Regions from separate parts of the Bradyrhizobium sp. 155 genome, predicted to be linked through region 1. Evidence: riboswitches for the same ligand, from Rfam matches in the RefSeq annotation. Region 1 holds a riboswitch; the other holds the start of a gene.

What was found. A riboswitch is a leader RNA that binds a small molecule or an ion and turns the genes downstream of it on or off. The one in region 1 is predicted to bind S-adenosylmethionine.
Region 2: linked by a shared signal. The riboswitch ahead of IVA93_RS35020 (O-succinylhomoserine sulfhydrylase) and the one ahead of metX (homoserine O-acetyltransferase MetX) in region 1 are both predicted to bind S-adenosylmethionine.

What each region holds. Positions count from the first base shown of each region.
Region 1 covers NZ_CP064704.1:789,035-795,075, reverse strand. The annotation lists gene IVA93_RS03860 (TIGR02594 family protein) at 1-430, opposite strand, end outside; gene IVA93_RS03855 (alpha/beta fold hydrolase) at 630-1,493, shown strand; gene metW (methionine biosynthesis protein MetW) at 1,545-2,207, opposite strand; gene metX (homoserine O-acetyltransferase MetX) at 2,220-3,422, opposite strand; SAM riboswitch at 3,513-3,592, opposite strand; gene IVA93_RS03840 (chorismate mutase) at 3,797-4,645, shown strand; gene IVA93_RS03835 (pyridoxal phosphate-dependent aminotransferase) at 4,681-5,775, shown strand; gene IVA93_RS03830 (prephenate/arogenate dehydrogenase family protein) at 5,772-6,041, shown strand, end outside.
Region 2 covers NZ_CP064704.1:7,364,031-7,370,071, forward strand. The annotation lists gene IVA93_RS35000 (MATE family efflux transporter) at 1-1,379, opposite strand, end outside; gene IVA93_RS35005 (hypothetical protein) at 1,541-2,590, opposite strand; gene IVA93_RS35010 (PAS domain-containing protein) at 2,695-3,123, opposite strand; gene IVA93_RS35015 (2'-deoxycytidine 5'-triphosphate deaminase) at 3,301-4,437, opposite strand; SAM riboswitch at 4,518-4,597, shown strand; gene IVA93_RS35020 (O-succinylhomoserine sulfhydrylase) at 4,668-5,864, shown strand; gene IVA93_RS35025 (SGNH/GDSL hydrolase family protein) at 5,919-6,041, opposite strand, start outside.

The DNA of each region.
Region 1 (6,041 bases):
CTATCCCACCTCCACGCCTCATAATTCGACGGCTGGCGCGCGTGGTCATCTCACCGCTGGTAACCATTCCAGCGTTGCCGCTCATGGCCATTCCACGGCTGCCGCTCATGGCCATTCCACCACTGCCGCTCATAGCCGTTCCAGCGCTGCCGCTTATGGCGATGCCGCCGCTATTGGCGTTCGGATCATAGCTGGCGAAGGTGTTGCCGAAGCCGTTCGCCTGCAATTGCGCCGCGCCGCGCTCGAAGCGCGAGCCGCGTGCATGCCGGTAATGATGATGTCTGCTGGCGTGATGCGCGTAAGCGTGCCGCTCTGCGCTATGACGATGAGGTCGTGCTGACGCCGGAGAAGTGAAGGCGGCGAACGCCGCGAAGAAAACAGCCAGCGCAACGACACAGCGCGACAGGCGAGACGCAAACAACTCGAACATTCTTCATCCTTCGTTGACACCCCACTTCCCCGTCGGCCCGTGCGGTGGCCGACATCCGCGGGCTGTATCAGTATCCTGATGTGGCGAGAACAAGACGCGGCCCCTAAGAATTTGGACGATGATTAATAAGTGCTACCATCGTATGCGCTGACCGCAGGACGGCATTCCAAAGCCGCAGCCACCTCAGGGAGAAAACCGGATGCCTCACGCCCTCACGAAGGACAATTGTCGACTCTATTTCGAAGAAGCGGGCACGGGCACGCCGATTATTTTTCTGCACGAATTCGCGGCCGACTACACCAATTGGGAGCCGCAGATGCGCTACTTCTCGCGCGGCCATCGCTGCATCACCTATTCCGCACGCGGCTACACGCCATCGGACGTGCCTGATGGCGAGGTCTACCGCTACACGCATTTCTACACCGATGCGCTCGCGGTGCTCGATCATCTGAAGATCGATCGCGCGCACTTCGTCGGCCTCTCGATGGGCGCCTATTCGTCGCTCCAGATCGGGCTCAACGCGCCCCAACGTGCGCTGTCGATGACGCTCGCCGGCGTCGGCTCGGGCTCGGAGATCGAGAACCTCGACGCTTGGCGCCAGCAGTGCCGCGCCAACGCGGAGCAATTCGAGATGCTCGGCTCAGCCGAAGTCGCAAAAGTCACGCGCGAGGCGCCGAGCCGGATTCCCTTCCTGGTGAAGGACCCGCGCGGTCACGCCGATTTCTATGCCGCCCTGGCGCGGCACGACGCCAAGGGATCAGCGCGGACGATGCGCGGCTTCCAGGCCGGCCGTCCCTCGATCTTTACGATGACGGACGCGATCAGAGCGGCCACGACGCCGGCACTCATCATCTGCGGCGACGAGGACGATCCGTGCGTGGGCGCAAGCCTGTTTCTGAAGAAGCATCTGCCGGCGGCAGGGCTCGCCATGTTTCCAAAGTCCGGCCACGTCCTCAATCTCGAAGAGCCAGCGCTGTTCAACGAAACGGTGGAACGGTTCGTCACGCTGGTGGAAGCGGGAAGATGGCCGGTGCGCGACCCGAGGTCACTGGCGGCGCATTAGCGCGAAGGCGTCACCAGGTACTGGGTCGCGTAGATGGGGTAACGGGCCGGCCTACTTCCTGCCGCCCCGCGTCAGCAGAAACACGCCCTGCTCGCCGAACAGATTCCACACCCACCAAGGCATCCGCAGCCGCAGCGGACGGCCGTAGAGGTCGAGCGCCTCGGCACGTTCCATCTTGACGTCGATCGCGTCGCAGAGCTCGACGAAATCCTTGATGGTGCAGAAATGGATGTTGGCGGTGTCATACCAGCTTGCCGGCAGGTTCTCCGTGCGCGGCATGTGGCCGCCGATCAGGAGCTGGAGCCGCATCTTCCAGAAGCCGAAATTCGGGAACGACACGATGGCGCGGCGGCCGATGCGCAGCAAATTCTCCAGCACCACTTTCGGCTGCCGCGTCGCCTGCAACGTCTGCGACAGGATCACGTAGTCGAAGGCGTCATCCGGATAATTCACGAGGTCGGTGTCGGCATCGCCCTGCACCACCGCAAGACCCTTGGCGACGCAGCGGTTGACGCCCTCGCGCGACAGCTCGATGCCGCGGCCGTCGACGCCGCGGGTTTCCAGCAGTTGGAGCAGGTCGCCCTCGCCGCAGCCGACGTCGAGCACCTTCGAGCCCGGCTTGACCATGTTGGCCACCAGCACATGGTCCGCGCGAAAATCACCGGGCTGCCCGGTCGCAAGGCCGCCCAGCGGCAACGCTTCCTGTACAGACATGACTAGCCGTCCTTAAGCATTATTGGCGGTGAGCCCGCGCGCCTTGCCTGCCGATTGCAGGAAGGCGCGGGAGATATCAAGGAATTCGGGCACGTCGAGCAGGAAGGCGTCGTGACCGCGATCGGTCTCGATTTCGGCGAACGACACCCGCGCGCTCGACGCATTCAGCGCGTGCACCAGCGCGCGCGATTCCGAGGTCGGGAACAGCCAGTCGCTGGTGAAGGAGACCACGCAGAAGCGGGTCTGGATTCCCGCGAACGCCTTCGCCAGCACACCGCCGTGGTCGGCGGCGATGTCGAAATAGTCCATCGCGCGGGTCAGATAGAGATAGGAGTTGGCGTCGAAGCGCTCGACGAAGGACGAGCCCTGGTAGCGCAGATAGGACTCAACCTGGAAGTCGGCGTCGAAAGAGAAAGTCGGCAGCTCGCGGTCCTGCATGCGCCGCCCGAATTTTCGATGCAGCGCGGCGTCGGAGAGATAGGTGATGTGCGCCGCCATCCGGGCGACAGCGAGGCCACGATGCGGATGGATACCTCGATCGGCATAGCCGCCATGGTGCCAGTCGGGGTCGGCCATCACCGCCTGACGGCCAAGCTCGTGGAACGCGATGTTCTGCGCCGAGTGTCGTGTCGAGCAGGCAATCGCCAGCGCGGAGAACACGCGACTCGGATACGCCGCAGTCCATTGCAGCACTTGCATGCCGCCCATCGAGCCGCCGACGACCGCGAACAGCGTGTCGATGCCGAGCCGGTCGATCAGCATCGCCTGCGCGCGCACCATGTCGGGGATGGTGATGACGGGGAAATCGAGCCCCCAAACCTTGCCGGTCGCGGGATTGATCGAGGCCGGGCCGGTCGAGCCCATGCAGCCGCCGATCACGTTGGAGCAGATGATAAAATATTCGTTGGGATCGAGCGGCCGGCCGGGGCCGACCAAGGTCTCCCACCAGCCGGGCTTGCCGGTGACAGGGTGCACGTTGGCGACGTGCTGGTCGCCGGTCAGCGCATGGCAGATCAGGATCGCGTTGGAGCGATCGGCATTCAGCTCGCCGTAGGTCTGGTAGGCGATCTGGAACGGGCTGAGATCGACCCCGCAGTCGAGCCGCAGCGGCTGCTCCGAGCCGAACTGCGCGACGTGCGAACTCGGATGATCCACCTCGTGCGACCGCTCGTCGGCGGTGATCGCGGGACTCGGAATGGACTGGACGCCAACCATCTGACCATCGACCTCGTTTGCGATCGTAGAAGTGACCGCATTGACATCAGGCCATGAAAAACCCGGCCTGAACGATAGGTTCGGCCGGGATCGAAAGCGTCCCCGGCCTGTTTAGCGAGTTTTTTAACGTGGCTGCAAGCCGGCCGGCTCAAATGACCACGGAACGGGTAAAAACTACCGTCTTGGACGGTTTTCGTCAAGTCACGGCCCGGATCAGCCAAATTCGCCTGTCGCGCCACGGGCGGAAAGGGCCCGATTTCTCTTTGCATTTCTCTTTGCTTTCGCAGCCCCGACTGCCTAATCAGGATATCCATCACAGCGGTGACGGCTCGACTGATCCGCATTGGAAAGCCTCTCAGCAGCACCTGTCAGACATGTCCCAACGTCCGCCCGCGCCACCATCACTCCAGGAATTGCGTAAGGAGATCGACGCGATCGACGAAGGCATGCATCGCCTGCTGATGCAACGCGGCGACATCATCGACCGCCTGATCCAGGTGAAGCAGACCCAGGAGGTCGGCTCGGCGTTCCGCCCGGCACGCGAGGCCTCCATGATGCGCGACCTCGTGCAGCGTCATCGCGGCATCCTGCCGCTCGACACGGTCGAGAGCATCTGGCGCGTCATCATCGCGACCTTCACCTATGTCCAGGCCCCGTTCTCGGTCCACGCCGACATCTCGGCGAGCGAGCCGGCCATGCGCGATTCCGCGCGATTCCATTTCGGCTTCACCGTGCCTTACGTCGCGCATTTCAGCGCGCAGGCGGCGGTCGAGGCCGTCGCGAAGTCCAAGGGCGATCTGGCGCTGGTCTCGGCGACCTCGAGCCGCACGCCGTGGTGGCTGTCGCTGGAAGAAGCTGGCGCGCCAAAGATCATCGCGCGGCTGCCCTTCGTCGAGCGCGCCGACCATCCGGCGGCGTTGCCCGTGTTCGCGGTCTCGCGCGTCGCCGACAGCGCGCTGGTGACGGAGGTCGAGACCTTCAGCGTACGCGTCTCTGGGTGGAATGCGGAGGTCGCGCGCGCCCTGTCGCCGCTCGCCGAGATCGTGGCGGTGCCCGACACCGCCTTCGACGGCGCCGCGCTGCTGGTCTCGGTCACCGCGACAAGCAGCATCGACAAGATCAAGGCTGCCCTGATCGAAGCGGGGGCCTCGGTGCGCTCCACGGCCCTCGTCGGCAGCCACGCAACGCGCTATACGGTGCCCCCGACCGGGTCGAAATCGTAAGTCGCGAACCGCTTAAGCCCACTCCGGAGTTGAAGATGTCCCGCCCCGTGCCGAATCCCGGCATTCTCGATATTGCGCCCTACACGCCCGGCAAGACCCCGGTGGCAGAGCCTGGCCGCAAGGTGTTCAAGCTCTCGGCCAACGAGACGCCGTTCGGGCCCTCGCCGAAGGCGATCGAGGCGTTCAAGCAGGTGGCGGATCATCTGGAAGACTATCCGGAAGGAACCTCGCGCGTGCTGCGCGAAGCAATCGGGCGCACCTTCGGGCTCGATCCCAACCGCGTCATCTGCGGCGCCGGCTCGGACGAGATCCTCAACCTGCTCGCCCACACCTATCTCAGCCACGGTGACGAGGCGATCTCGACCACGCACGGCTTTCTGGTCTATCCGATCGCGACCATGGCGGTCGGCGCGAAGAATGTCATCGCGGCCGAGAAGAACCTCACCTGCGATGTCGACGCCATCCTCAAGGCGGTGACGCCGAAGACAAAGCTGGTCTGGCTCGCCAACCCCAACAATCCGACCGGCACCTATGTGCCGTTCGACGAGGTCAAGCGCCTGCGCGCCGGCCTGCCCTCGCACGTGCTGCTGGTGCTGGACGCAGCCTATTGCGACTACGTCTCGCGCAACGATTACGAGATGGGGATCGAGCTGGTCGCGACCACCGAAAACACGGTGGTGACCCACACCTTCTCCAAGATCCATGGTCTTGCGGCGCTGCGCATCGGCTGGATGTTCGGCCCCGAGCACATCATCGACGCGGTCAACCGCATCCGGGGTCCCTTCAACGTGTCGACGCCGGCCATGTACGCCGCCGTTGCCGCGATCGAGGACACAGCGCACCAGGCCATGTCGAAGCATTTCACCGAGACCTGGCGCAACTGGCTCGCCGAGGAGATCGGCAAGCTCGGGCTGAAGGTGACGCCGAGCGTCGCCAATTTCGTGCTGATCCACTTCCCGACCGAGGGCAAGACCTCGGACGCAGCCGACGCCTTCCTCACCAAGCGCGGGCTGGTGCTGCGCGGCTTGAAGAACTACGGCCTGCCGCATTCGCTGCGCATGACCATCGGCACCGAGGAGGCCAACCGCCTCGTCGTCGAGGGCCTGCGCGACTTCATGGCCGGACGATGAGCGCGACCCCGCACTTCCAGCGCGTCGCGCTGATCGGCTTCGGCCTGATCGGGGGCTCGATCGCACGCGCCGCGAAGCTCCAGGGTCTGGCTTCCGAGATCGTCACCACCGCGCGCTCGGAGAAGACGCGCGCACGCGTGATGGAGCTCGGCATCGTCGATCAGGTCGTCGCGACCAATGCGGAAGCCGTGAAGGACGCCGATCTCGTCATCCTCTGCATTCCCGTCGGCGCCTGCGGCCCGGTGGCGCAGGAGATCTCCGCGCAT
Region 2 (6,041 bases), 1.3 Mb from region 1:
AGCACCACGCTGGAGCACGAGAGCAGGCCGAGCACGACCATCGAGCTCGCCGCCAGCCAGAAGAAGCTTTGCGCGGTGGCATCATGCGTCGACAGCCACCAGCCGACAGCCGAGATGTAGATCAGCCGCGCGGTCTGCGCCAGCACCGGGCCGATCACCTTCGCAGCGCCCTGCGACGAGAAATACATCGTCGAGGCGAGGCCGATGAAGGCGTAGAACGGCGCCACTGTCGACAAATATTGGTGGCTGGTGGCGCGCACGGTCGCGCTGTCCGTGAAGATGTTCACCCAGAGATCGGGGAAGGCCGCGACCAGGCACGCCGGTGCACCGACGGCGACGAAGGCGCTCGCCGCTGCGATCCAGGCGATGCGCCGGGCGCGGGCGATGCGGCCGGCGCCGACCGCCATGCCGATCATCGGCACCGAGGCGATGCCGAACGAGAACGCGATCGAGGTCAGCAGGAATTCCAGCCGCGCACCGATGCCGTAGCCGGCCAGGATCGCGGTGCCGAATTTCGCAAGCATGTGAGTGAAGATCGAGATCGTCAGCACCGATTGCAGCGGCGAGAAGCAGGCGATGGTGCCCACTTTGAGGATGTCGAAAAACATCGCCCATTGGATGCGAAGTCCGCGCAGCTTCGGCGTCACGCGGGCGCGGCCGGAGAACAGGTACCAGCCCATCACGCCGATATTCATGCAATAGGCAATCAGCGCGCCGGCGGCGACCCCGCGCATGCCGAATTGCGGCACCGGACCGAGGCCGAGGCCAAGCGTGCCACCGAGCACGATCTGCCAGGCCGCGGAATTGAGGATCAACAGCGACGGCAGCTTCATGTTGCCGGTGCCGCGCAGGACGCCGGCCATGGTGTTGAGCAGCCAGGGCAGCACGGCGCCGCCGAAAAACACCTGGGTGTAGGCGATCGCATGCGTCAGCACGTCGCCGCGGCCGCCGAGCATCTCAAGCACCTTGGGCCCGAAGATCAGCATGCCCAGCATGAAGACGAGGCCGAAGCTGATGCCGATCAGCAGCGCGTGCGCGGCGAGCGTCCCGGCACGCTCGCGATCGCCCGCGCCGAGCGCGCGCGCGATGGCGGAGGCCACCGCGCCGCCCATCGCACCGCCTGACATGGTCATGGTCAGGATCACTGTCGGAAACACCAGCGCCATCGCGGCCAGCGCTTCCACGCCGAGCCGTCCGATATAGGAGGTCTCCGCAATCACGGTGCAGGTGCCGGCTGAGAGCGCGACCACGTTGGGCCAGGCCAGCCCGAGCAGCGTGCGCAGGATCGGCCCGTCCATCAGCGCGCTCCTCACGGGGCGCGGAGGCGGCGGCAGCGGACGCTCTTGTTCATCGACCGGGATTTCGGCGATGTCTGACATGTCCTCTCCGGGCAAAGCGCCATTTCCGGCGCAGCAATGCTTGGGTGTGCCAATGAATTGGTTCGCGCAGGGCGCAACAAGAGGCTTGTTAGCACGACGCGCAGCGATTCCTCCTGCGCTAGGTGCAGGCGTGCCCTGCGGCAGCGCGGTGACGCCGTCGTCTACCCAATCGTCCAGAGCAATGGCGGACGACCGCTCGGTGTCGGGGACAGGTGCACGCCGATGTGCCGGCCGCACCCGGCCGCAAGCCCCTCGAACAACCCCGCCAGCACCTTGGCGCAAGCGGAGTGGTTATCGGCGCCGTCTTCCATCAACCTCCAGCTCTGCTGACGGATTTCGAACGTGCCCTCGGATTGCGTCGTCTCAGCCGCATCGTCCTGCGCGACAAACAGCGCGTTGAGGAACGTCGCGAATTCGCTCGCACCGCCGCGGCCCATCGACAGCGCCGCAGCGACCTCATCGAAATATTGCATCCCGATCAGCTTGCCCGTGAGGTGCAGGAGATAGCCCGCATCCTCCGGACCGAACAGCTGCACCATCACGGGCGCGGCGGTGCGCACATATTCCATCGCATAGTTGCGATAGGCTTTTTCCAGTCTCGGCCTTGGCCAGCTTGCGACCGGCAACGCCGGAGCCGCGGCTGCATCGAACAGCGGGGCTTCGAGGTGCCGCGCGAACACGAGGCGCTGGTCGAGCTCGAGGGGCTGGTCATATTGATAATAGTAGCCTTCGAGCCCGTCCTGGCCGTCGACGCTCTGCTTGGTGCAGACGAACCCCAATCTGGTATCGCCGAGCGCCACGCCGTTGTTGGCGTGCCAGCCGCGCAGCATCGCGCGCGAGACTTCGCCCGGCACGCCGCAGATGGCAGTGCCTTTCCAGATCCAGCGCGGCGGCGGATAGCGGATCCAGGCTTTGCGGTCGCTCTCATACATGTATTCGACGTGCACGCCGCCGATCCAGTTCGAGAGATAGTGATATTGCGCGGCTGCCACGGCGGGCGGCAGATGGCTCAGCCCGAGCTTCTCCAGCCCCGGCAGGAAGCGCTCCTGCTGCTGGCGGCGGAACACGCGAAAGACGAACTCCGCAGCATCTGCCGTGCCGCGACGCGTGACCACGGTGAGGATCAGACCGGTGAAGTAGGCGTGATAGAGATCGGCAACCGCGCGCCAGCGTTTCCATTGAGCTTCCTGCGCGGGGTCTGGTGCGGTCATGTTCGCTCCCGATCGTTGTTCTGATCGAGTGTGTCACTGCATCCGGTGACGGACAAGCTGAGCCGCACGCAGGGAGCCCTGCACGCCGGCGCGCCAATTCCGCATCACGAATTTTGCGCAGGCTTAGTTTGCGAGGCTTTGGCGGCACGCTCGCGCTCGACGCGCTCGGTGACGTCGCGTGCCATCGCCACCGATCCCTGCACCACTCCAGCGGCGTCCCGCACCAGCGCAAAGGTCATCTCGATGTAGAGCTTGCGTCCGTCCTTGTGCAGCGCGCGGGTCAGTGTCGGCTTGCCCGCAAGCTTCATCGCGCCGCTGGCAAGCGCGGCCTCAAAACCTTTCCAGTGCGCGGCGCGCAGATGTTCGGGAATGATCAGGTCGAGATTCTGGCCCAGCGCTTCGTCCGCCGAGAAGCCGAACAGTGCGGACGATGCGCGGTTCCAGCGCATGATCGTGCCGGAGCGATCCGAATAGATCAGCGCGTCGGCGACGTCGTCGAGGATTCTTGCGTCGAGTTCGGATTGATCTGTCATTTCGCCACCTCGGACGTAGCCCGGATTCACTTCCCATCTTGACACAGATTCGGTGTCATCGCCCGACTTGATCGGGCGATCCAGTATTCCAGAGGCGGATGTGATCGAACCAATAGGCTACGGCGTACTGGATGCCCCGGTCAAGCCGAGGCATGACAGCGGAAGGTGAGGCTATCCCTACACCCGGAAATGCTTGCTCAGCTTCAGGCCCTGCGCCTGGTAGTTCGAGCCGATGCGCTGGCCGTACATCGCGTCGGGGCGGGCCAGCATCTTCTCGTAGACGAGGCGGCCGACGATCTGGCCGTGCTCGAGGATGAACGGCACCTCGCGCGAGCGCACTTCGAGCACGGCGCGCGAGCCTAGCCCGCCGGCGCCGGCATAGCCGAAGCCGGGATCGAAGAATCCGGCATAATGCACGCGGAACTCGCCGACCAGCGGATCGAACGGCACCATCTCCGCGGCGTAATCGGGCGGCACCTGCACCGCCTCTTTCGACGCGAGGATATAGAACTCGCCGGGATCGAGGATCAGGCTGCCGTCGGGACGGGCCGAGATCGGCTCCCAGAAGTCCTCGACGGAATAGCCGGCGCGGCGATCGACGTCGATGACGCCGGTGTGGCGCTTGGCGCGGTAGCCGACGAAGCCGCCGCTCTTCTCGCCGGAGAGATCAACAGAGACGGCGACGCCGCCGGTGAGGTCGGCATCGTCGATATCGACGAGACGCTCGGTCGCGTGCAGCGCCTCGAGGTCGTCGATGTTGAGGATGGCATCGCCGGTGCGGAAGCGCACCTGGCTCAGGCGCGAGCCCTCGCTGACCAGCACCGGAAACGTCTTCGGGCTGATCTCGGCATAGAGCGGGCCGTGATAGCCGGCACCGATCATGTCGAAGCGGCGGGTGCCGTCGGCGATCACGCGGGTGAAGACGTCGAGCCGGCCGGTCGAGCTCTTCGGGTTGGCGGCCGCGACGATTTCCGGCGGCAGCGCGAGGCTTTCAAGCAGCGGCACGATGTAGACGCAGTTGGTCTCCAGCACCGCGCCGTCGGCGAGGCTGAACTCGTGCAGCTTCAACTCGTCGATGCGCTCGGCGACCGTGGCGCCGGGACCGGGCAGGAAGCTGGCGCGAACGCGATAGGCGATATCGCCAAGACGCAAATCGAGGCTCGCCGGCTGGATCTGGCTTTCGACGAAGTCGTAAGCGGGCAGGATGAGACCGCCCTCCGCCATCGCCGCGATCATGCGGTCGGGCAGGATACCATTGGCGTCGGCGGCGACCGTGAACGTCAACCCGGGGTCCTCATCAGGGATCAAACACATCCCGACATGCGGGAAATATGAGCGTTTTACGGCTATCCGATGGACGTCTTGACGGAAAGGGCATTGCGGAATATGAGCATGACTTATCCCGTGGTGATTTGAGCCGGCCGGCTTGCAGCCACGTTAAATAAGTCGCTAAACAGGCCGGGGACCTCTGTGATCCCGGCCCGTGGAGATATTCCAGGCCGGTTTTTTTGTGACCATTCTCGATGGTCACTTCAGGAGGTCCTATGTCGAAGTCCCCGGCGCCAACCGCCCACTACCGTCCCGAAACTCGCCTGGTTCATTCCGGCACCTTACGCTCGCAATATGGCGAGACGTCGGAGTCGCTGTTCCTGACCCAGGGCTACGTCTACAACAGCGCTGAGGAGTGCGAGGCGCGGTTCAAGGGCGAGGACCCCGGCTTCATCTATTCACGCTACTCCAATCCGACCATCTCGATGTTCGAGCGCCGCATGATCGAGCTCGAAGGCGCCGAAGCGGCACGTTCGGCCGCGACCGGCATGGCCGCGGTGACGACCGCGATCCTGGCGCCGCTCAAGGCCGGCGATCACGTCGTGGCCTCGCGCGCGCTGTTCGGCTCGTGTCTCTACGTCGTGCAGGATTTACTGCCGCGCTACGGCATCCAGACCACGCTGGTCGACGGCCTCGATCTCGACCAGTGGCAGCGCGCCATGAAGCCGAACACCAAGACGTTCTTCCTGGAGAGCCCGACCAATCCGACGCTCGACGTGCTCGACATTCCCGGCATTGCCGAGATCGCGCATAGTGGCGGCGCGCGGCTCGTCGTCGACAACGTGTTCGCCACCCCGATCTGGCAGAGCCCGCTCGCGCTCGGCGCCGACGTCGTGGTCTATTCCGCGACCAAGCACATCGACGGCCAGGGCCGCTGTCTCGGCGGCATCATCCTGTCCTCGGAAGCGTTCATCGCCGAGCACATCCACAATTTCATGCGCCAGACCGGCCCGTCGATCTCGCCGTTCAACGCCTGGGTCCTGCTCAAGGGGCTGGAGACGCTCGCCGTGCGCGTGCGCGCGCAGACCGAGACGGCGGCGCGCATCGCGGACGTGCTGGCGAGCCATCCGAAGATTTCGCGGCTGGTGTTTCCCGGCCGCGCCGATCATCCGCAGGCTGCATTGGTGAAGAAGCAGATGCGCGGCGGCTCGACGCTGGTCGGCCTCGAGGTCAAGGGCGGCAAGCAGGCGGCGTTCCGCGTGCTCAACGAGCTCAAGCTCGCCAAGATCTCGAACAATCTCGGCGACGCCAAGAGCCTCGTCACCCATCCCGCGACCACGACGCATCAGCGTTTGAAGCCGGAGGACCGCGCCGTGCTCGGCATCAGCGAAGGATTCATCCGCTTCTCGGCAGGCCTCGAGCACGCGGACGATCTGATCGAGGATCTGACCGCGGCGCTGGAGAAGGCGTGAGTTATTGTCGTCCCGGCCTAGTGCGCAATTGCGCATGGGGGCCGGGACGACAAGTCACATTGGCCGGTACGTCCGCACGTCCGCGGGCACGTTCACGCCGAGCTTGATCTGGCCGACGGAGCGAATGATGTCGTCGCCGAGGAGCTGGGCGAAGCAGGCATAGCCCCAATCGTTCAT